Shumkonia mesophila: one gene and its partner. Each later gene encodes a partner of the first gene's protein in a complex. Links are inferred from orthologs where the notes say so. Each region holds a gene or a part of one and is shown on either strand. Other genes may lie near its edges. The genes, in order: ODR01_RS18270 and dapF.

Evidence for each region.
Region 2: the proteins of ODR01_RS18270 (region 1) and dapF are in contact, whole or in part, in a solved structure (PDB 5YGU), measured with the Escherichia coli proteins. The link is inferred for Shumkonia mesophila from one-to-one orthologs.

Annotation. Positions count from the first base shown.
Region 1 is NZ_JAOTID010000012.1:105,667-116,492, reverse strand. Bases 4,386-7,384 are described here. They hold ODR01_RS18270 (RNA pyrophosphohydrolase), read right to left. Parts: upstream 6,148-7,384; coding sequence 5,623-6,147; downstream 4,386-5,622. Other genes in these bases: ODR01_RS18265 (divergent polysaccharide deacetylase family protein), read right to left, coding at 6,144-7,384; ODR01_RS18275 (SDR family oxidoreductase), read right to left, coding at 4,838-5,608; ODR01_RS18280 (dihydroneopterin aldolase), read right to left, coding at 4,386-4,796; ODR01_RS18285 (hypothetical protein), read left to right, coding at 4,386-4,386. Also shown: ODR01_RS18305 (molybdopterin molybdotransferase MoeA), read right to left, coding at 1-806; mobB (molybdopterin-guanine dinucleotide biosynthesis protein B), read right to left, coding at 790-1,320; pgsA (CDP-diacylglycerol--glycerol-3-phosphate 3-phosphatidyltransferase), read right to left, coding at 1,398-1,973; excinuclease ABC subunit UvrC, read right to left, coding at 2,026-4,005; more of ODR01_RS18285, read left to right, coding at 4,015-4,385; more of ODR01_RS18280, read right to left, coding at 4,383-4,385; more of ODR01_RS18265, read right to left, coding at 7,385-7,460; ODR01_RS18260 (S41 family peptidase), read right to left, coding at 7,506-8,792; ODR01_RS18255 (murein hydrolase activator EnvC family protein), read right to left, coding at 8,789-10,111; gpmI (2,3-bisphosphoglycerate-independent phosphoglycerate mutase), read right to left, coding at 10,113-10,826. UniProt on the Escherichia coli protein: Master regulator of 5'-end-dependent mRNA decay.
Region 2 is NZ_JAOTID010000001.1:221,688-232,497, forward strand. The notes cover bases 4,375-7,357. They hold dapF (diaminopimelate epimerase), read left to right. Parts: upstream 4,375-5,439; coding sequence 5,440-6,276; downstream 6,277-7,357. Other genes in these bases: ODR01_RS01015 (ferredoxin), read left to right, coding at 4,549-5,217; mtaB (tRNA (N(6)-L-threonylcarbamoyladenosine(37)-C(2))-methylthiotransferase MtaB), read left to right, coding at 6,278-7,357. Outside these bases: ODR01_RS25355 (HVO_A0114 family putative DNA-binding protein), read left to right, coding at 1-87; ODR01_RS00980 (acyltransferase), read left to right, coding at 84-1,196; ODR01_RS00985 (hypothetical protein), read left to right, coding at 1,208-1,651; ODR01_RS00990 (HVO_A0114 family putative DNA-binding protein), read left to right, coding at 1,639-1,851; ODR01_RS00995 (DUF2971 domain-containing protein), read left to right, coding at 1,949-2,602; ODR01_RS01000 (hypothetical protein), read right to left, coding at 2,680-3,210; ODR01_RS01005 (hypothetical protein), read right to left, coding at 3,243-3,800; ODR01_RS01010 (hypothetical protein), read left to right, coding at 4,012-4,356; more of mtaB, read left to right, coding at 7,358-7,537; signal recognition particle-docking protein FtsY, read left to right, coding at 7,534-8,469; ODR01_RS01035 (EamA family transporter), read left to right, coding at 8,484-9,332; ODR01_RS01040 (hypothetical protein), read right to left, coding at 9,345-9,536; ODR01_RS01045 (YkgJ family cysteine cluster protein), read right to left, coding at 9,613-10,413; ODR01_RS01050 (YchJ family protein), read right to left, coding at 10,418-10,810. UniProt on the Escherichia coli protein: Involved in the succinylase branch of the L-lysine biosynthesis and in the biosynthesis of the pentapeptide incorporated in the peptidoglycan moiety. Catalyzes the stereoinversion of LL-2,6-diaminopimelate (L,L-DAP) to meso-diaminopimelate (meso-DAP).

The DNA of each region.
Region 1 (10,826 bases):
TCCTCGTCGCCCAGGCTGATGCCGCCCGAGGTGACGATCAGGTGATGATCCGCCGCCGCCCGCTCCAGCGCCTCGCGCACGGCGGCAAGGGAATCGGGCAGGATGCCCAAGTCGGTGACGGCGCAGCCGAGGCCGGCCAACAGCCCGCCGACGACATAGCGGTTGGCGTCGTAGATGCAGCCGTCGGGCGCCGGGGAACCCGGATCGCGCACCTCGTCGCCGGTCGAGAACACGGCGGCCCGCAAGGGGGTGCGCACGGCGAGCGTGGCCCGGCCCACCGAGGCGGCCAGCCCGATCTCCTGCGGGCGCAGGCGGACGCCCTCCTCCAGGATGATGTCGCCGGCCCGCACGTCCTCGCCCCGGCGGCGGGTGTTGACGCCGGCCCGCAGGCCGGGGCCGAACACCACCGTTTCGCCCTCCAGCCGGCAGTTCTCCTGCATGACGATGGTATCGATCCCTTCCGGTACCGGGGCGCCGGTGAAGATGCGCAGCGCCTCGCCCGGCCGGGCCGGCCGTTCCAGCGGATGGCCGGCGGCGACGCGCCCGGTGACCGGCAGACGGGTTTCGCCGTCGGCGGCGACGTCGGCGAAGCGCACCGCGAAGCCGTCGACGGCGGCGTTGTCGTGCGGCGGCACGTCGCGCTCGGCCTTCAGCGTCTCGGCCAGCGTGCGCTCCAGCGCCCGGGCCAGCGGCACCGTCTCCACCCCGGCCACCGGCTTGATCCGTTGGGCCAGCAGCGCCAGCGCGGCGTCGAGTTTCATCAACTCGCCGGCCGGCGTAAAACAGTCGTTAGCAGCCGTGGTCATCGCCGCCTCCGCGCCCGAGGTTGAAGTGGGTCATGACGAAGGCGGCGATCGCCCCGACGTCGGCCAGCGGCAACACCGGCAGCGCCAGGCCCGGCAGCGCCTCGTCGCTGGCCACCGCCACGACGGTGGGGTCGGTGGTCGCCAGCAGCGGCTTGCCGAGGGCCGGCCGGTGAACCTCCAGCTTGGCGAAGCGGTGGCTCTTGAAGCCCTCGACCAGGATCAGGTCGACGGCCGCCATCCGGCGGATCAGCGCCTCCATGTCCGGTTCCGCCACGTCCCGGAGTTCGTGGATGAGGGCCCAGCGCTTGGGCGAGGTCACCAGCACCTCGGTGGCGCCGGCTTCGCGATGGCGGTGCGAATCCTTGCCCGGCTTGTCGATGTCGATGTCGTGATGGGTGTGCTTGACAGTGGAAACCGCCAGGCCGCGGCCGACCAGTTCGGGGATGAGGGCGGTCACCAGCGTCGTCTTGCCGCTGCCGCTCCACCCCACCACGCCGAACACCCGGGCCGCCACCGCGTCATGCCTCCGCTGTGATCGACGGAAAGAAGAAGACTTCCTCGGCGCGTCGCGGACCCGTCATCGCCCGGGCCTCACCCGCCGCCGTCGGTATCGGTCATGTGACGGAGGCCGACCCGCAGATAGTCGTACCCGGTGATCAGAGTCAGGACGGCGGCGATCCACAGGCCGCAGATGCCGATGTCGGCGGTGCCGACGGGGCCGAAATCGGGGCCGACGTCGCCGACGATGAGAAAGCCCAAGGCGATCATCTGCAGCGTCGTCTTCCACTTGGCCAACTGGCTGACCGGCACGCCGACCCGAAGTCCGGCCAGGAACTCGCGCAGCCCCGAGACCAGGATCTCGCGGCACAGGATGACCATGGCCGGCAACACCGTCATGCCGGCGATGCGGTCGTTGGCGACCAGCATCAGCAGCACGGCCGAAACCAGCAGCTTGTCGGCGATGGGATCGAGAAAGCGGCCCAGCGCCGACTGCTGGTGCAGCGCGCGGGCCAGGTAGCCGTCGAAGAAATCGGTGACGCAGGCATAGGTATAGGCGGCCAGCGCCAGCCAGCTGCCCAGCGGCGGGTCGAGCAGCAGCAGGCCGATGATCAGGCCGATGGCCAGGATGCGCGACAGGGTGAGCAGGTTGGGCAGGTTGTTGGCCATGGGTGCTTTCGAAGTCGGAGGCGCGGCGCACGGCACCGCTCGCGCGGCTATTTTAGCCGCCCGAGTGGAACCATTCATAGATTTTGTTGGCGATCTCCCGGCTGATGCCGTCGACCGCTTCCAGATCCGTCCGCCCGGCCTCGGCCACCGCCCCGGTCGAGCCGAAGTGATGGAGCAGCGCCTTCTTGCGCTTGGCGCCGATGCCGGGGATGGCGTCCAGCGCCGACTTGCCGAGCCCCTGGGTGCGCCGGGCGCGCTGGGTGCCGATGGCGAAACGGTGCGCCTCGTCGCGCAGCCGCTGGAGGAAATAGAGCACGGGGTCGCGCGGCGCCAACGATGCCGGCGGCCGGCCGGGCAGGAAGATGCGCTCGCGCCCGGCATTGCGATCGGGCCCCTTGGCGATGGCGGCTACCGCGACGTCGTCGATGCCAAGTTCGGCGAACACCTCGAGCGCGATGGCCAGCTGGCCGGCGCCGCCGTCGATCAACACCAGGTCGGGCCACTGCTCGCGCCGGCGCTCGGGATCCTCCTTGAGCGCGCGGGCGAAGCGCCGGGTCAGCACCTCGCGCATCATCGCGTAGTCGTCGCCCGGCGCCATCGCCTCGTCCTCCGTCGCCGCGTCGCCGCCGCGGATGTTGAACTTGCGGTAGGCCGGTTTCATGAAGCCGTCGGGGCCGGCCACGATCATGGCGCCGACCGCCTGGGTGCCGCCGATGTGGCTGTTGTCGTAAACCTCGATGCGCCGGGGCGGCGCGTCGAGGTCGAGAGAGTTTGCCAGCCCTTCGAGAAGCTGGCGCTGCGTCGTGCTTTCGGCCAGCCGGCGGGCCAGGGCGTCGCGGGCGTTGGCGGTGGCGTGACGGACCACGTCGTGCTTCTCGCCGCGTTCCGGCACCACCAGGCTGACCCGCCTGCCGGCCCGCACCGATAAAGCTTCGGCGACCAGGGCGGCGTGGGGCGGCCGGTGGCTGAGCAGCAGGGTGGGCGGCGGCGGATGGCTGGCGTAGAACTGGCCGAGGAAGGCCTCCAGGACGTCGCCGATCTCTTCCTCTCTGGCGTGACTGGGAAAATAGGCGCGGTTGCCGTAGTTGCTGCCGGCCCGGATGAAGAACACCTGGATGCAGGTCTGCCCGCCCGCCTGGTGGGCGGCGATGACGTCGGCGGTGCCGACGCCCCTGAGGTTGACGTCCTGGTGGGCCTGCACCCGGGTCAGCGCCTGGATGCGGTCGCGAAGCTGGGCCGCCGCCTCGAACTCCAGGCGGTCGCTGGCCTCCTGCATGTGCTGCGCGAGCTGGCGCTGGATGGCCTGGCTGCCGCCGGTGAGAAACTCGCGGGCCTGTTCGACCAGGGCGTTGTAGCGGGGGGCGTCGATGCGCCCCACGCAGGGCGCACTGCACCGCTTGATCTGATGCAAAAGGCACGGCCGGGTGCGCGCCGCGAACACGGCGTCGGTGCACGAGCGCAAAAGAAAGGCGCGCTGCAGGGTGGCCAGCGTCTCGTTGACCGCCCAGGCCGAGGCGAAGGGCCCAAAATAGTCGCCCTTGCGGGCGCGCGACCCGCGATGCTTGAGCACCTGGGGAAATTCGTGGTCGCCGGTGACCAGGATGGCCGGGAACGACTTGTCGTCGCGCAGCAGGATGTTGTAGCGCGGCTTCAGGCGCTTGATCAGGTTGGCCTCGAGCAGCAGGGCCTCGGCCTCGGTATGGGTGGTGACGAACTCCATCGAGGCCGTCTCCGACACCATCCGGCGCAAGCGGTTCGGCTGGCGCGCCAGTTTGGTGTAGCTGACCACCCGCTTGCGCAGGTTCTTGGCCTTGCCGACGTAAAGCACGTCGCCGGCCTTGTTGATCATGCGATAGACGCCCGGCCCGGCGGGCAGGGTGCGCAGGTGGCCTTCGATGACGGCGACTCCGGCGACGGGCGGTGGTTCGCCTATAGGTGGTGGCGAATCGGCGGCGGCCACCGGCTCTCCGTCGCGGCCGTCGGCGGCGGCAAGGTTCGCGGGGTTCCAGGCGCTCGTGGGTTCGCGATTCATGTCTGCTATGTGGCCGATTCGAAGCGTTCCGTCAACGCGGCTGGGGGGCCGATCGCCAACGGCGAAGCCGAATTTCCGGGGCCCGCCGAACTATCCACGATTCCTGTGGATAACACTGTTGATTTCACGATTCGGCTGCCCGCCGTCCTATTGATTCCGCCGCTTTTCTCTCTATGCCTAAAAAAAGTGCAACTGGCTAACGTACTGATTTTAAACGCCAAATCAAAAGTCAAGCAAAGTCCAGGGGAATATGTGGAAAAACTGCAATACTTTCGTCATCAAAGGGAAATATTCCGGCGCCTGTGCACAACTCTCCCGGAAAAAGCAGTGAAGACCCGATTCTGCAAGGGCTTGCGCGGAGATTTGAAATCGACGGCCTAATGGCGCACGCGCTCGATCTCGACGCCCACGCTTTGGGCGTCGGCGAAGACGTCCAGCTTCTCGACGCGCACCCGGGCCGACAGGATGCGAATGTCCTTCAGGCAAAGGGCCGCAATGTCCTCGGCCAGGGTTTCCACCAAATTGACGTGTCCTCGCGCGACGATTGCGCGGATGCCGTTGGCGACGGTCTCGTAGCAGACGACATTGGCGAGGTTGTCGCCCAGCGGCTCAACCGCTTCGCGGACCGCCAGGTCGAGGTTGATGCGGATGCGCTGCGCTTCGAGCTGCTCGTGGCGATGGACCCCGATCGAGCACGGCAGCACCATGTCGCGGATGAACACGTGGCGCACGGCGTTTCGCGCATCGGCGATTCTCAAGGGACGGACGACATTGGCGCGGTCGGTGGTCATGGAATGGTCTCCTGGCGGGCGGCCGTCCGCCCGTCTTCTCCTTATTCGTCGGCGGCCTTGGTCCGGCCCGACGGCGCCCAGCCCAGATGCTGGCCGCCGTCCAAGGCGATCATTTGGCCGGTCATCGAGGGGGCGTCAAGGATGAAGCGGATGGCCTCGCAGATTTCGCCGGGGTCGACCTTGCGGGCCAGGGGCACCGCCTGCCACTGGCGGCGGAACTGTTCTTCGCTCTGGCGCAAGCTGGGCAGCGTCGGTCCGGGGCCGACCGCGTTGACGCGGATGCGGGGTGCCAGGGCCAGGGCCAGGGTGCGGGTCAGCGTCCACAGCGCCGCCTTGCTGACGGTATAGGAGGTGAACGCGCCGGTCAGGTTCCACACCCGCTGGTCGATGACGTTGATGACGTTGCCGGCAACCCCTTCCGGCAGTTGGGCGGCGAAGCGCTGGACCAGCACGAAGGGCGCCCGCAGATTGATCTGCATGTGCGCCTCCCACGATTCCTTGGTGGCGGTCTCGGGCGAATCCTTCTCGAAGATCGAGGCGTTGTTGATCAGGCAACCGATCGGCCCGACCGCGTGGGCGGCGCGATCGAGCAGGGCGGCGCACTCCGCTTCGACGGCAAGGTCGGCGCGCACCGGCTGGGCCCGGCCGCCGCTCTTGAGGATCTGTTCGCACACCGCCGTCGCCTCGGCTTCCGACGTGTTGTAGTGGACGGCGACGGTCCAGCCGCGCTCCGCCAGGTCGAGCGCGACCGCCCGGCCGATCCGCTTGGCGGCGCCGGTGATCAGCGCGGAACGGAGAGGTGTTGCATCCATGGCCCGAGAATGGGTCACCGCGGGCGGCGATGCAAGGGGCTGGCGGACGCCTCGCCGGCGCCGGCCAGCGGGCCGAAGCGGGCGACCAGCGCCTCATAGACCTGCCGCTTGAAGGGGACGGCCAGCACGGGCAGGGCGTCGACGGGCACCCATTTCCAGTCGCTGAACTCGGGCCGTTCGCTGGCGGCGAGGTCGATGTCGGCGTCGCGGCCCTCGAAGCGCAGCGCGAACCACTTCTGCTTCTGGCCGCGATAGCGGCCGTTCCACAGCCGGGCGGCCAGGCTGCCGGGAAAGTCGTAGGCGACCCAGCCGGGCATCTCGCCGATCACGGTGGCCCGGTCGGTGCCGATCTCCTCGGCGAGTTCGCGCAGGACCGCCTGGCGGGGCGTCTCGTTTCGCTCGATGCCGCCCTGCGGCAGCTGCCAGGCCGGCTCGTCGCGGTCGGCCCGCTGGCCGACCAGGACCCGGCCGTCGCGGTTGATCAGGAAGGCGCCGATGCAGCGGCGATAGGGGCGGGCCCCGGCGCGTCGGGCGGTCATGGCAGGGGCTGGCGGTCGGTGACGGCGGACACCGGCGCCAGCACCACGTCGCGTCCCTCCAGCGAGGCGGTCCAGGCGATCAGTCGCTCGACCGTCACCGGCAGCGGCTGGGCGAGGGCGACGGCGGCGCCGTTCTTGCGCGCCAGATCCTCCATTTCGGTCAACCGCTTGGTGATGGCGGCGCGCGAGGGAATCTGGTCGATCTGCACGTCGGCCAGCGCGCGCGGCATGCCCATCTGCTTGGCGATGGCGGGGCCGACCGATTTGCGGCTGGCGCCCGAATCGACGTACAGCAATCCCCGCCGGCCGATGGCGTCGAGCATGGGACCCATCTGCACGTCCTCGACGGTGAACTGCGAGCCCATGGCGGTGACGACGCCGACATAGCCCGACATCCGGCTCAGCAGATAGTTCAGGCGCTTCAGGTTGTCGCCCGGGCCGATCGCCGTGACCAGGGCCCGCGGCCCGGCGTCGCGCACGGGAAACTCGCTGGCTTCCATGGGCAGGGTCAGCAGCACCTCGTGGCCCAGCTTGCGGGCCGCGGCGACCCACTCCTGCAGGCCCGGGGCATAGGGATCGAAGGCCAGGGTGACGGCGGCCGGCAGATACTGGATGGCGCCCTGCGTGGCGTCGCGGGCAAGTCCCAGTCCCGTCATGATGACGGCGATGCGCGGCCGCCGGTCTCCGGCCGGGAAGGGGCGCGCATAAACCTGCCAGGCCAGGCGGCCGTCCTCGCCGATCTTGGGCAGCGGCCCTTGCGGACTCTGCTCGACGAGCCCGGCGTCGGGGGCCGGGACGAGCGGCGGCGAGGATGGCGGCAGCGGCAGTTCGGCGAAGGTGGCCAGCCGGACCGGCGGCGCGACCACCCCGGCCCCCGGTCCCTCGGCCTGGCCGGCCAGGGAGTTGAGCGTATCGGTGGCGCTTTTCGGCGGACCGGCCGGCTCGCGCGGCTGGCCGGGGCGGGGCGGAATGTCGAGGATGACGCGGTTGGGATCGAGGTGGGTCAGGCTGCCCACGCCCGGCAGCATGTCGTCTCCCAGCAGCCACCACGCGCCGCCGGCCACCGCGCCGACGGCCACCAGCAGGACGGCCGCCGCCAGCACCAGGGTCTTGCGGCTTTTGCGTCCGCCGCCGGATGTCTCCTCGGCGAGGAAGTCGTCGCCCTCGTCGCCCTCGCCCTCGCCTTCACCCTCGGCGTCCGGCGGCTCCTTCTCGGGTTTGACCGCGGCCGGTTCGTCCTCGGCGAGCCCGTCGTCTTCGTCGAAGTCTTCTTCTGCCGCGGTCTTCTTGCCGAAGAGCTTGGGAAATTTCACGCCGCCGCTTCCTTCATTGCGTCGCGCCGCAAAGCGGCCGCCCGGCTAGCGGGCGGCGCCGGCCCGACTGGAATAGAGCGAGATCCCCCGCAGCAGGTCGAGCGCCCGGGCCAACTGGTAATCCTCGGCCGCCGGCTCGTCGGTGGCGACGGCCGGGGGCACCGGCTCCGTCGGCGCGTCGCCGTTCTTCAAGGCGCCGCGAAGATCCGCCTCGCGCCGCCGCTCGGGCACCGCGTCGGCCTCGATATGCGCCTGCTGCACCTCGATGTCGGGGGCAATGCCGACCTGCTGGATGGAGCGGCCCGACGGCGTGAAATAGCGCGCCGTGGTCAACTTCATGGCGCCGCGTCCGGCGGCCAGCGGGATGATGGTCTGCACCGAGCCCTTGCCGAAGGACTTGGTGCCGAGGATCAGCGCGCGGCCGTGGTCCTGAAGTGCGCCGGCCACAATCTCGGAGGCCGACGCCGAGCCGGTGTTGATCAGCACGACCATCGGCAGGCCCTTGATGACGTCGCCCGGCCGGGCGTTGAAGCGCTGGGTGTCCTCCGGCCGGCGCGAGCGGGTGGAGACGATCTCGCCCTTGTCGAGGAAGAGGTCGGACACGCCGACCGCTTGGTCCAGAAGGCCGCCCGGGTTGTTGCGCAGGTCGAGCACGATGCCTTGCAGGTCTTTGGCGGATTCCTCGTAAAACTTCTCGACCGCCTTTTCGATGCCGGCCTTGGCCTGCTCGTTGAACTGGGTGACCCGGACATAGCCGATCTTGCCCTCGAGATGCGAGCGCACCGATTGGATCTTGATGATGGCCCGGGTCAGCGTCACCTCGAACGGCTCGCGGCCGCCGCGGCGGATGGTCAGCTTGATGTCGGAACCGACCTTGCCGCGCATCCGCTTGACGGCCTCGTCGAGGGTCAGGCCCATGACCGGCTCGTCGTCCAGGTGGCTGATGATGTCGCCGGCCTCGACGCCGGCCTTGGCGGCCGGGGTCTCGTCGATGGGGGTCACCACCTTGACCAGCCCGTTTTCCATCGTCACCTCGATGCCGAGGCCGCCGAACTCGCCGCGCGTCTGCACCTGCATCTCGCGGAAGCTTTTGGGGTTCAGGTAGGACGAATGGGGGTCGAGCGCGCTCAGCATGCCGGTGATCGCGGCCTCGACCAGTTGCTCGTCGGTCGGTTCCTCGACGTAGTCGGAGCGCACCCGCTCGAAGACGTCGCCGAACAGGTTGAGAAGCTGATAGGTGTCCGAGCCCGGCTTGCCCTCATCCTGCGCCCGCGCGAAGGGAGCGGCCAACACGGCCGTGACGATGGCGACCATGAAAAGACGGTATTTCATCCGCTTACCTTGTCCTTCTGCGATGCCAGCCAGGGAAGGGGGTTGATTGGCTGTCCGTTGCGCCGTAGTTCCATGTAGAGAACCGGAATCCCCCGGTCCGCACTTTCCATCACACCGACCGGTTCGCCAGCCGCCAGCCATTGTCCAGGGACGGTGTCGATCCGGGTCAGCCCGGCGAGCAGGGTATGATATCCTTCGCCGTGTTCGAGGATCAAGATTTGCCCATAGCCGCGGAACTGGCCGGCATAGACCACCAGGCCGTCGTAAGGGGTGACGACCTGGGCGCCGATGCGGGTCTCGATGGAAATGCCCTTGCGGGTCAGCCCGGCGTCGGTGGTCTGCCCATAGCGGCCCACCAGGTGGCCGACCACCGGAAAGGGCAGCTTGCCGCGGGCCTTGCTGATGGGGATCAGGTCGCCGCTTTCCGCCGGCGCCCGTTCGGCGGCCGGCGGCGGCGCGACCGGGGTCGCCGGGGTCAACGCCGCGACCTTCGCTTTCTCCCGCTCCCGCTCGCGGCGGGCTTTTTCCTCGGCCGCCCGCGCCTGCCGTTCGGCGTCGCGGCGGCGGCCTTCCTCCTCGATCTTGGCCAGCAGGTCGCGCAGGTCGCGGGCCTCGCCGGCCAGGGCATCCACCCGTACGGCGGCGGCGCGGCTTTCGGCGTCGGCCTGGCGTTTGAGCGCGCTCTTGCGTCCGACCAGGCCGTCCAGCCGCCGGCGTTCGGCCTTTAATCCCTCGGTCGCCGCCGCCAGTTCGACCCGCCGTTGCGACGCCGCCTGCCGGATGGTGCCGATTTCGGCCAGCTCGGCGCGCAACGCCTCGGTGCGCCGCTCGATCTCGGGCACGGCGGCACGCAGCAGGATGGCGCTGCGCACGACGTCGGAGGCTGCCATCGGCTGCACGATCAGCGCCTCGGGCGGATGGCGCGCGATGCGCTGGAGCGCCATCAGCGCGCGGTCGAACTGCGTGCGCCCGGTGGCGAGGCCCGCCGTCTTCGCGGTTTCGGCACGGCTCAGCTCGGCCAGCCGCGCCTCCAGGCGGGTGACCTCGGCCTCGTGGCTCTGGGTGGCGGCGGCGGCGGCGATCATCTCGCGGCGCAGCGTCTGGACTTCGTGGTCCAGGGCCTCGGCCTTGCGCTGGCTGGCTTCGCTTTCCCGGCGCTTTTCCTCGATCGCGCGATCGATTTCCTTAAGCCGGGTCCCCGGATCGCCAAGCCCCTGGGCGGCGACCGGAGCGGCAGCCGATGCCAGGAGAAGGACGGAAATCAGGGCGGTGGCCGAAAGGCCGCAATGCAATCGCCAGCGGGGTGGGGGGCTCGACACCTTATCCGGCGGCGGCTTTGCGCGCGCCCTCTTCAAGAAGCAGCGATCGGCCGGTCATCGCGGCGGGCTGCGGCAGGTCAAGGAAGCGAAGCAGCGTCGGCGCGATGTCGGCCAGGCGTCCGTCGCGAAGTTCCCCGGCCCAGGCGGGCCCGTTGACGAGCACGATCGGCACCGTGTTCAAGGTGTGGGCGGTGTGCGGCTGTCCGGTCTCGGGGTCGCGCATCATCTCGCAGTTGCCGTGGTCGGCGGTGACCAGCAGCACGCCGCCGGCCTTGACGATGGCGGCCTCGACGCGGCCCAGGCAGGCATCCACCGTTTCCACGGCCTTGACGGCCGCCTCCAGGATACCCGAATGGCCGACCATGTCGCCGTTGGCGAAATTGGCGACGATCAGGTCGTACTTGCCCGAGCCGATGGCCTCGACCAGGCGGTCCGTCACCTCGGGCGCCGACATCTCGGGCTTGAGGTCGTAGGTGGCGACCTTGGGCGAGGGCACCATGATGCGGTCCTCGCCGTCGAACACCTTCTCGCGGCCGCCGTTGAAGAAGAAGGTGACGTGGGCGTACTTCTCGGTCTCGGCGACCCGAAGCTGGGTGAGGCCGGCCTCCGACACCACCTGGCCCAGGATGTCCTTGAGGTCGACCGAGGTGAACAGCGCCGGGAAAAAGGCGTCGAGCTCGTCCGAATATTCGGCCATGCCCAGGCGGGCGGCGAA
Region 2 (10,810 bases), on another replicon or contig:
TCAGTTTCAATTGATTGGCTCAAGCACGCAAAACCGGACTCTCCTCATTTTGCTGCAGTCGGCCTGAACCGCCGGACGCGGCCATGACCGCCGCCCGTCCCACACTCCATTTCATCGAGTGGTTGCGGATCGGCCTCGTCTCGCTGGTCGTCGCCCACCACGGCGCCCAGGCCTACGGGCCGACTGGGGGTGCCTGGCCGGTCTTCGAGGCGGAGCGCAGCCAATGGCTCGATCCCTTCTTCGCGGTCAACGCCGGCTTCTTCATGGGGCTCTTCTTCCTGATTTCCGGCTATTTCGTCCCCGCCTCGCTGGCCCGCAAGGGCGCCCGCCGCTTCGCCGCCGACCGCCTGGTCCGCCTCGGCCCGCCGCTCGTCATCATGGGCTTCCTCGTCTTTCCCTTCATCGGCTATGCCGGAACGGACGGCGGGCAGGGCTTCCTCGCCTACTACGCCGAGGTCTACATCGGTCAGTGGCGGGTCACTTACGGCCCTCTGTGGTTCGTCTTCCATCTGCTGGTCTACGGCCTCGCCTTCGCCAGCCTTGCCGTCGCCTTTCCTCGCCTCGCCGCCGAAGGCTTGGCGCCACCGACCGGCCATCGGGGGCTGATCGGCCTCGCAGTCGTCATCGCCGTCGCCGGCGGGCTGGTCCGCCTGGAGTTCCCGCAGGACCGCTGGGTCAACTTCCTGGGTGTCATGCCCATGGAGCCCGCCCATCTGCCGCAATACCTGGCCCTTTTCGTCGCCGGCACGGTGGCCGGCCGCCACCGCTGGTTCGAGACGATACCGGCCGCCGTCGGCCGGGTGTGGCTCGGGGTCGGGCTCGCCGCAGCCGTCTTCTGGTATGCGCTCCGGTACTTCGACGAGTTCGCTGGTTTCCGGCTCCTCGACGCCGCCACCGTGCGGGACCTGTTCCCGGTATGGGAGGCGACCCTCGCCGTCGGCCTGGCGGTCGGGCTGGTCGTTCATTTCCGCGAGCGCTGGAACCGCCCGCACCCCTGGCTCGGCCCCCTGGCCGGCGCCGCCTACGGCGTCTTCATCCTGCACGTCTTCGTGGTGGTCGGCCTCAACCTCGTCTTCCTCGGCGTCCCGCTGCCGCCCTTCGCCAAGTTCCTGGCGGTCACCGGGCTGGCCCTCGTCCTTTGCTTCGCCGCCGTCATTCTCCTCAGGCGGCTGCCCGGCGTCGCCCGGGTGCTGTGAGAGGAGGGGCCATGCCCATGAAGGCCCTCGCCGCCGCCATCGGCCGCCACGGCTTCCTGCTGCGCGGCGGCTTTCATCCTCTCCCGGCCGATGGCGTCCCAGGCGATCCGGGCACGCTGGTGATGATCGGCAACGCCGGGCCCGCGATGTGGGAGGCCTTCCGGGCGGCCTGTCCCGAGCCCTTCACGCCAAACCCGCTCGATGCATGGACGCGCGAGGTGCTGGGCGGGATCGCCCGCGATCTCGGGGCCACCCCCCTCTTCTCCTTTGACGGGCCGCCGTACCTGCCGTTTCAGCGGTGGGCGATGCGGGGCGACGCCGTGTTCCCCTCGCCCATCGGGCCCTTGATCCATCCCACCTATGGCCTGTGGCACGCCTATCGCGCCGCCCTGCTGTTCGCCGGGCGCATTCCCCTGCCCGCCCCGGCCGCCGCCGCCAGCCCGTGCGCGTGCTGACCGGCAAGCGCCTCGAACTGCTGCGCCACGTCCGCCGGCACAGGACCGCCAGCGTGCGCGCCCTGGCCAAGGCGCTGGGCCGCGACGATAGCAACGTCCACGCCGACGTCCAGGCCCTGATGGCCGCCGGCCTGATCGAGGCCGCCGACGGCGGCCTGCGCGCCGACTACGACGCTATCGAGACGCGGATTGCGGTGTAAGAGGCGAGTTTGCGCTTAAGCCAGCGACCGCATTGGGCTTAATTGCGGTGACGGCGCACTCAATTAGCTAAATGGTTCGGGGGGAGTGTGCAACATTATGCGCGTCTACCATTTTCTCAATGCAGAACATGGTCTTGATGCTCTGCGGAATTGCCATCTGAAAATAGCCCGGTTCGGCGAGCTTAATGATCCGTTCGAGCTATTGGGCGTTGATCTTTCCGACAAGGACATACGCCAAGCGTTTAAGAAAATTAAAATTGCACTGGCGGAATATCGAGGCTTGCTTTGCTTCAGTCGACGCTGGAGAAATCCATTACTATGGAGTCACTATGCAGACAGGCACAAAGGGCTTTGTTTAGGTTTCGATATCCCCGATGAGCTGGCAATACGTGTGACTTATACTGCCAGAAGGCTTATGCCAACCGATCTATTTTTCCCGGACAACGCCGTTAGAGAGGGAGCAATCGCGAAAATCCTCGCTACGAAATTCAGTCACTGGCGATATGAAGACGAGGTGCGGCTGTTTGTCAGCCTGGAAGACAGAGATCCGCAAAATGGGCATTATTTTTATGACTTTTCCGAGGATCTGAAGCTTGCCCAGGTCATCGTAGGCCCTCAATCCAGCATTTCCCGTTACGATCTCGAAGGGGTTCTTGGAAACGAAAACGCTCATGTAGAACGGCTCAAGGCTCGACCGGCCTTTAAGACGTTCAGGGTTGTAATGAACAGGGAAGAGTCTTTGTGGACGTAGGTTGTGTAGGAATCATGATTCCGTTGGCTGGGCTCACAACCACCACAAATTAGCGTGCTGTTTCCGTAGTTTCTGAATTACACCGGCCAATATGGAAGACACACAACAAGTTTTGCAAGAAAATTATACAATAATAAAATAGAAGCATACAAACCAGATAGTAAAGATGGAACAAAGAAAAACGGCCATATTATAATTATAGATAAACTTGCTCGTTTAATATCGCGCTGAAATATATCAACTTTATTTCCATATTCTTGTGAATGAGCTATAGCCTCGCTGACAGTTTTGAAATTTATATTAAATCTAACATTGTTATTAAATTTAACTGTAACATATGTTATAAACAGCATATCAACTACAACAAAAAGAACAAATAACAGTATAGAAATTCCCATTGCTATAGCAACATGTGTTGAAACCTTTTCCGGAATACTATCTTTTGTAAATCCCCATATAGCAAAAAAACTCGCGTACCCAACTGTTACAACCGCATTTATATACGATCTAGATTTATCAAATATGATTACAGTTTGATCATCAACGATGCGCTGAATTCGAACGTAATCGTCGACAACACTTTTTAATATCGCATCAATTTCAGGCATTTATTTGCCCACCATACCACCGTAACATACAATTAGCGGGTCGATATGGCCGGTTGCGGACTTAAATCCACCGGCGCCATATCCAATTTTTGGATCAGCCTCACCATCGGCGGCCCCAATCTCGCACCCGCCATCTTAGCAAGCTGCAGCGTACGAAGTAGCGGATAGGTTTCCGGCACGGCATTTTTCCATGTGGAGGCCGGAATGCCAGAGGCAATTTCGGCTGTAAGCTCCTGGCATGTTATCAACCGTCCTTTACCGAGAAGTCGATGTTTCTCAGCCGCAGACGCATAACCATGCACGACGACTTGGTCCAACTCTGCTGGCAATTCTATGCCTGAAAAGAGATCGCGGACGTACCTGCGGCCAATGGCGAACTTCCGGCTGAATCTGTCTTCTCTAACCACCCATGTGTCGGCGTCGATTGAGCACTCGACGTGGAGAAGATGTCGGTGCGCCGGATGGAAACCGACTACATCCAGTTCACCGTCCCATCCCCCATTGGCCCTTCTACCTACTTTCACGGCCGTACGAACGAAATAGCCGTTGTATCCAAGCCATTCGGCAGTGAGTGTTTCCAGATGGTTCATGGCACATATTATTTCTCGTATTTATTGTCTGGGCTAGCGACTTTCGTGACGCCCCGCCAGGGCACATCCTCTGCTGCCCCGTTCCAATTCATTCTGTTGATTTTTCCTATAAATTGGATTATAATCCTACACCATTTTTACTCGGTAAAGCGGAGGGGAACGGTACCAACGGATCGGCCCCTCGGAACCAAGAAAGGAATAGCGTGGCGTCATGCCTTGTGCGTTCAGGAGCTTCGAATTCTTTTTAATTCTGGGCGTTCCGGCGTTCCTGGCTATGGCTGCATGCATTGTCTCCGTCGCCATGGCGAACATCAGGGAGCATGGGCCCCGGGTCGCGCTTGCCGAGACATTCGGGGTCTCTTTCAAGAAGGCTCACTCGCCGAAAAACATGTTCATGCTGCATGGCTTCTTCCGGGAAGCTGCTTACGGCAACCCCGCCGCCCAGGGCCACATGCGCCGAGCCAAGCGGTTCTGGGGGGTTGCGTTGCTGTTTTTCGCGTTGGTCTTCCTGGCAACAGGGCTCGTCTACTTCGGCGACGCTTGCCCGGCCCGCTAAGAGAAAATCGCGCCGATGCCGCTCCGCTCCCCTCAACGCTCTGCAAACAAACGGGAAACGCCAAAATGACGACAGATGATGACAGATGATGACGATGCTATGGTGGGAATCCGCATTTTATCGTGTTGTTCCAATGCGTTGCCCGCATAAGCTGGAAACGATGACGATGACTTCGCCGGAGATGCGCCGCCCGTGAACCCCGACCTCGACACCCTCGCCCGCGCCGTCGCCCGCCATGGCTTCATGGTGCGGGGCGGCTTCCATCCCGAGCCGGCCGACGGCGTGCCGGGGAACCCGGGCACGCTGGTCATGGTCGGCAACGCCGGGCCGGCGATGTGGGAGGCCTTCCGGGCGGCGGCGCCCGAGCCCGCCGCGCCAAACCCGCTCGATGCCTGGACACGCACCGTTCTTGCCGGCGTCGCCCGCGACCTCGGGGCGAGCGTTCTCTTTCCCTTCGACGGGCCGCCGTACCTTCCCTTCCAGCGCTGGGCGATGCGGGGCGACGCCGTGTTCCCGTCCCCCATCGGGCCCTTGATCCATCCAACTTACGGCCTGTGGCACGCCTATCGCGCCGCCCTGCTGTTCGCCGGACGCATCCCGCTGCCCGCCCCGGCCGCCGCCGCCAGCCCGTGCGCGGGCTGCGCGGCGAAGCCCTGCCTGTCCGCCTGCCCGGTGTCGGCCCTGGCCCCCGGGGCCTACGACGTGCCGGCCTGCGTGGCCTTCCTCGACGGGCCGGCCGGAACCGGCTGCCTGTCGCTGGGGTGCGCGGCGCGGCGGGCCTGCCCGGTCGGGCGGGATCACGTCTACGCCCCTGCCCAGGCCGGCTTCCACATGGCCCACTTCCGGGCAACCAACCGGTAGGGGGGGGCATAAGAAGGTGAAACACAGAGGGCACCGAGGATTCACAGAGGATCACAGAGAAAGTAAATTGCGCGGGCATCGCCCGCGCTTTCAATCCTTCTCGGTGAACCTCTGTGTTCTCGGTGTTCTCGGTGGTTCCCCTTCATCCGCCGCCCGGGCCAACGGGAGAACCGGCCCGAAATCTGTGGACATCCGGGCCACGCAGGCCATATTAACCCGGTCATGAGCGGGCTCTCTTTCCTCAAGATGCACGGGCTGGGCAACGATTTCGTCGTGCTCGACGGCCGAACCGCGCCCATCGCGCTGACCGCCGCCCAGGTGCGGGCCATCGCCGACCGCCACACCGGCGTGGGCTGCGACCAGCTGGTGGTGGTGGGGGCGCCCCGGAACGGCGAGGCCGACGCCTTCATGCAGATCTTCAACGCCGACGGCGGCGAGATCGAGGCCTGCGGCAACGCCACGCGCTGCGTCGCCGCCATCGCCATGGCCGAGAAGGGCACGCGTTCCGCCGTCATCGAGACGGTGGCCGGCCTGCTTGCCGCCGACGCGGTGGGCGACGGCATCGTCGCCGTCGACATGGGCCCGGCGCGCCTGGAGTGGCAGCAGATCCCGCTGGCCGAGGCCCGCGATACCCTGCGCTTTGCCGTCGAGGCCGGGCCGCTTCACGAAGCCACGGCGGTCAACATGGGCAACCCGCACGCCGTCTTCTTCGTCGACGACGCCGAGGCGGTGGCGATGGAAACCTGGGGCCCGGTGGTCGAGCATCATCCGCTGTTCCCCGAGCGCACCAACGTCGAGGCGGTCGAGGTCATCGCGCCCGACCGCATCCGCATGCGGGTGTGGGAGCGCGGCACCGGCGTGACGCGGGCCTGCGGCACCGGCGCCTGCGCCTCGGTGGTGGCCGCCCACCGGCGCGGCTTCACCGGGCGCAAGGTTCATGTCGTGCTGGACGGCGGCACCCTGTTCATCGAATGGCGCGACGACGGGCGCGTGCGCATGACCGGCCCGGTGACGACCAGCTTCAAGGGCATGCTCGAACCCGCGCTGCTGGGGGGCTGACATGGCGCCGCCCAAGATCGTCACCCTGGGCTGCCGGCTCAACGCCTTCGAATCCGAGGTGATCCGCGAACGCGCGCTGGCCGCCGGAATTTCCAATACCGTCATCGTCAACACCTGCGCGGTGACCGCCGAGGCCGAACGCCAGGCCCGCCAGACCATCCGCAGGCTGCGCCGCGAGCATCCCGGCGCCCGCATCGTGGTCACCGGCTGCGCCGCGCAACTGGGCGCCGCCAAATTCGCCGCCATGCCCGAGGTCGACCAGGTGGTGGGCAACGCCGAGAAGCTCGATGCCGCCAACTTGGCCGAAGGCGCCGGGCGCATCCGCGTCACCGACATCATGACCATTCGCGAGACCGCCGGGCACCTGATCGACACCCCCCTGATCAGCGACTTCGGCGAGCGCACCCGGGCCTTCGTGCAGATCCAGCAGGGCTGCGATCACCGCTGCACCTTCTGCATCATCCCCTTCGCGCGCGGCCCCAACCGCTCGGTGCCGCCGGAGCGCATCGTCGAGCAGGTGCGGGCCTTGACCGCCCGCGGTTACGCCGAGGCGGTGCTGACCGGGGTCGACATCTGCTCCTATGGCGCCGACCTGCCGGAAGGGCCTAAGCTGGGCGACGCCGTGGCCGCCATCCTCGCCGAGGTGCCGGAGTTGAAGCGCCTGCGCCTCTCCTCGCTCGACCCCGCCGCCATGGACGACACCCTCTTCGCGCTGCTGGCCGGGGAGCCCCGGCTGATGCCGCACCTGCATCTCAGCCTCCAGGCCGCCGACGACCTGGTGCTCAAGCGCATGAAGCGGCGCCATTCGCGGGCCGGCGCCATATCGGTGTGCCAGCGGGCGCGGGCGGCCCGGCCCGACGTCGTCATCGGCGCCGACCTCATCGCCGGCTTCCCGACCGAGGACGAGGCGATGTTCGCAAATACCCTTTCCGCCGTCGCCGACATGGGCCTCACCTTCCTGCACGTCTTCCCGTTCTCGGCCCGCGCCGGCACGCCGGCCGCCCGCATGCCGCAGGTGCCGGGCGAGGTGCGCCGCGAGCGCGCCGCCCGCCTGCGCGAGGCCGGGGATGCCGCCTTGGCCGCCTATCTCGCCTCCCAGGTTGGCGGCACCGCCGAGGTGCTGGTCGAGAGCGGGGACGAGGGCCACACCCCCCATTACGCGAGGGTGCGCCTCGCCGGCGCGGCTCCGGCCGGCGCCGTCGTCGAGGTGCGCCTTGCCGAGGCCCGGGGCGATCACCTGCTGGGCGTTCCCCTGTCATGAGCGAGGCGGCCAACGGCGGCTGGCTCGGCCGCCTGAAAAAGGGTCTCAGCCGCTCGTCGTCGCGCCTCACCGGCGGCATCGCCGACCTGTTCACCAAGCGGCGCCTCGACGATGCGGCCATCGAGGAGCTGGAAGAGCTGCTGATCGGGGCCGACCTGGGGGTGACGACCGCCGCCCGCCTGGCCGCCGACTTCGCGCGCACCCGCTTCAACAAGGAAGTCGGCCCCGAGGAGGTCAAGGGCGCCCTGGCCGCCTCCATCGCCGAGGTGCTGGCCCCGGTGGCCCGCCCGCTCGCCATCGACGGCAGCCACCGGCCGCACGTCATCCTCATCTGCGGCGTCAACGGCAGCGGCAAGACCACCACCATCGCCAAGCTGGCCCGCCAGTTGCGCGGCGAGGGGAAATCCGTCTACCTCGCCGCCGCCGACACGTTTCGCGCCGCCGCCGTCGAGCAGTTGCAGGTGTGGGGCGAACGCACCGGCTGCCCGGTCATTTCCGGCGCCCCCGGGGCCGACGCCGCCGGGCTGGCCTATGGCGCCCTGGAGCGGGCCAGGGCCGAGGGGGCCGACGTGCTCGTCATCGACACCGCCGGGCGGCTGCAGAACAAGCAGGGGCTGATGGCCGAACTGCAGAAGATCGTGCGCGTGGTGAAAAAGCTCGACCCCGCGGCGCCGCACGACTGCCTGCTGGTCATGGACGCCACCGTCGGCCAGAACGCCCACAGCCAGGTCGAGACCTTCCGCGCCATGGTCGAGGTCAGCGGCCTGGTGGTCACCAAGCTGGACGGCTCGGCGAAGGGCGGCGTCGTGGTCGGTCTGGCCGAGCGCTTCGGCCTGCCGATCCACGCCATCGGCGTCGGCGAAGGCATGGACGACCTTAGGCCCTTCGAAGCCCAGGCCTTCGGCCGCGCCCTGATGGGCCTGGACGGCTAGGCGGGGCGGAACCCATGTCCCTTCAGCCGCACCTCGTGGTCCTGGTGCTGGCCGCCGCCCTCATGCACGCCTCCTGGAACGCGCTGGGCAAGGGCGGCGGCGACACGGTCGCCGTCTTCGCCGTCATCCAGGCGGCGGGAACGCTGGCCGGGGCCGCGGTGCTGCCCTTCCTGGCGCCGATGGCCGGCGAGGCGTGGCCCTTCGTGCTGGCCTCGGCGGTCATTCACAACGGCTATTTCTTCTTCCTGATGAAGGCCTATCAGAACGGCGACCTCGGCCACGTCTATCCGCTGGCCCGCGGTTCGGCGCCGCTGCTGGTGGCCGGGCTCACCGCGGCGTTGGCCGTCGAGACGCCAACCCTGGGCGGGATGGCCGGCATCGCGCTCATCTCGATCGGCATCGGCAGCCTCGCCCACACCGGGCGGCTGGCGCCGGGGGCCGGCCGAGCGGCGGTGCTGGCTTTCGTCACCGCGCTTTTCATCGCCGCCTATACCCTGGTCGACGGCTTGGGTGTGCGCGCCTCGGCGGCGCCGGTCACCTACGCGGCCTGGCTGTTTTTGCTGTCCGGCCTGCCGTTCGTCGCCATCACCGTCGCGTGGCGCCGCCATAGCCTCGGGCGCGATCTCGGCCTCGCCTGGCGGGCAGGTACCATGGCCGGCCTGCTGGCGGCGCTGGGCTACGCCATTGTGCTTTACGCCATGAGCCAGGGGGCGCTGGCCTACGTTGCGGCGCTGCGCGAAACCTCGGTGCTGTTTGCCGCGCTGATCGGCGCCATCGCTCTCAAGGAACCGTTCGGGGCGCGGCGCATCATTGCCGCGCTGGTCATCGCGGCCGGACTGATCGTCCTGCAAACGGCGGGATAGGCGGAAACGCCCTCAGTCGATGCCTTTGGCGTCGGGGTCGGTGCCGCCGGTCGGATCCTTGCTTACCAGTTCGGCCACCGTGTCGTAGGTGTCGGCGTTGGTCAGCATTTGCTCGCCGACTTCGGGATTCTGGGAAGCCACGTCGCGGAAGAACTTGGCCGCCGCCTTCAACAGGGTGGCGGCGATTTCAGCATGGGTGGGCATTCACGGGTTCCTGGCTCGGGTGGGTTCGCGGCCAGCCTAGCACGCCGGAACCGGCGGCGCCAAGGCGACGGCGCGGCTATTCGCCGCTGTTGCCGTTCGTTCCGGCTCCCTGGCTGTGCCGCGCAAGGAGCCGTTCCATTCCGGCGGCACTGTCGCGGTAATAGCGGTGAAACTCTCCGGCACCCGAAAGTCCGGCCGTCCTCGCCGCGAAGTCGCTCAACACCGGAAGCTGCCGGCGGGCGAAGGTGGCGACATCGATCTGCCCGAGCCGGGCCAGCACGGCGGAAAAACCGAGCACGACATAGCCGCCCTGCGGCTTGTTCGCGGCCTGCTCCAGCGCCGCCGTCACATTGGGCGCCATGGCCAGCAGCCTGTCGGCGTAGGCCTTGAGCACCGGCGCCTGCTCGACAAGATCTTGCCGTTCGCGGTCGAAGTCGCCACGGCCGACGATTTCATGATCCCGGTAGACGACGGGCGCCGCCTCCGAGGTGTCGCAGAGCCAGCCCGGCCGGGGCACCAGAAGGTCGGCCTGGTCCCGTTCCTCGCGGTAGGGATAAAACGGCATGGTCCGGCAGCGCAGCGGCTTTTCCGCGTGGATGGTGCAAAGAAGGCCGTCGGCGGCGAGCGCGGGACAGGCCATCAAGGGCGGCAAATAGGAAATGGGGGTGATCTGCACGGCGATCGGTTTGCGTTTTCCAAGCCTCACCTCCGTTCCGAGGCGGGCCGTCAGCGCAAAGGATTTCGCCCCCGGCCGGACGACCGTCCACAGCATTGCCAGGGGAAAGCGGCCGGCGTGGGCGAGCGCGTCCTTGAGGGTCAGCGGCAGCCGGCCGGAGCAACACTTGCCGCAGGCCGTGCACGCGAACCGCCGTTCCATCGCTTCAGACGCCGCAACACTTCTTGTACTTCTTGCCCGAACCGCACGGGCAGGGATCGTTGCGGCCGACCTTGACGACCTGGCGGGGCGGTTCTTTCGGATTCACCTCGCCGCCCGTACACCGCCACAGCCCACCCTCGCGGGCGAAGGTCGCCCGCTCGTGCTGCACGTGCTGCTGGCCGCGCAGGCTGAATCGCGCCATGAACTCCACCGTGCCGGCGTCGTCGGCCTCGCCGCCGCCGGTGACGGCTCGGATCTCCAGGCCCTGCCACTTCGCCGCGCCCGCCGTCTGTTCGGCCTCCACCTGATCGAACTCGTCGCGGATGTCGGCCGCCAGGGTTTCGGCGAGATAGCCGATGTCGCCCTTGACGTAGGCGGTATAGCGCGACCGCATCAA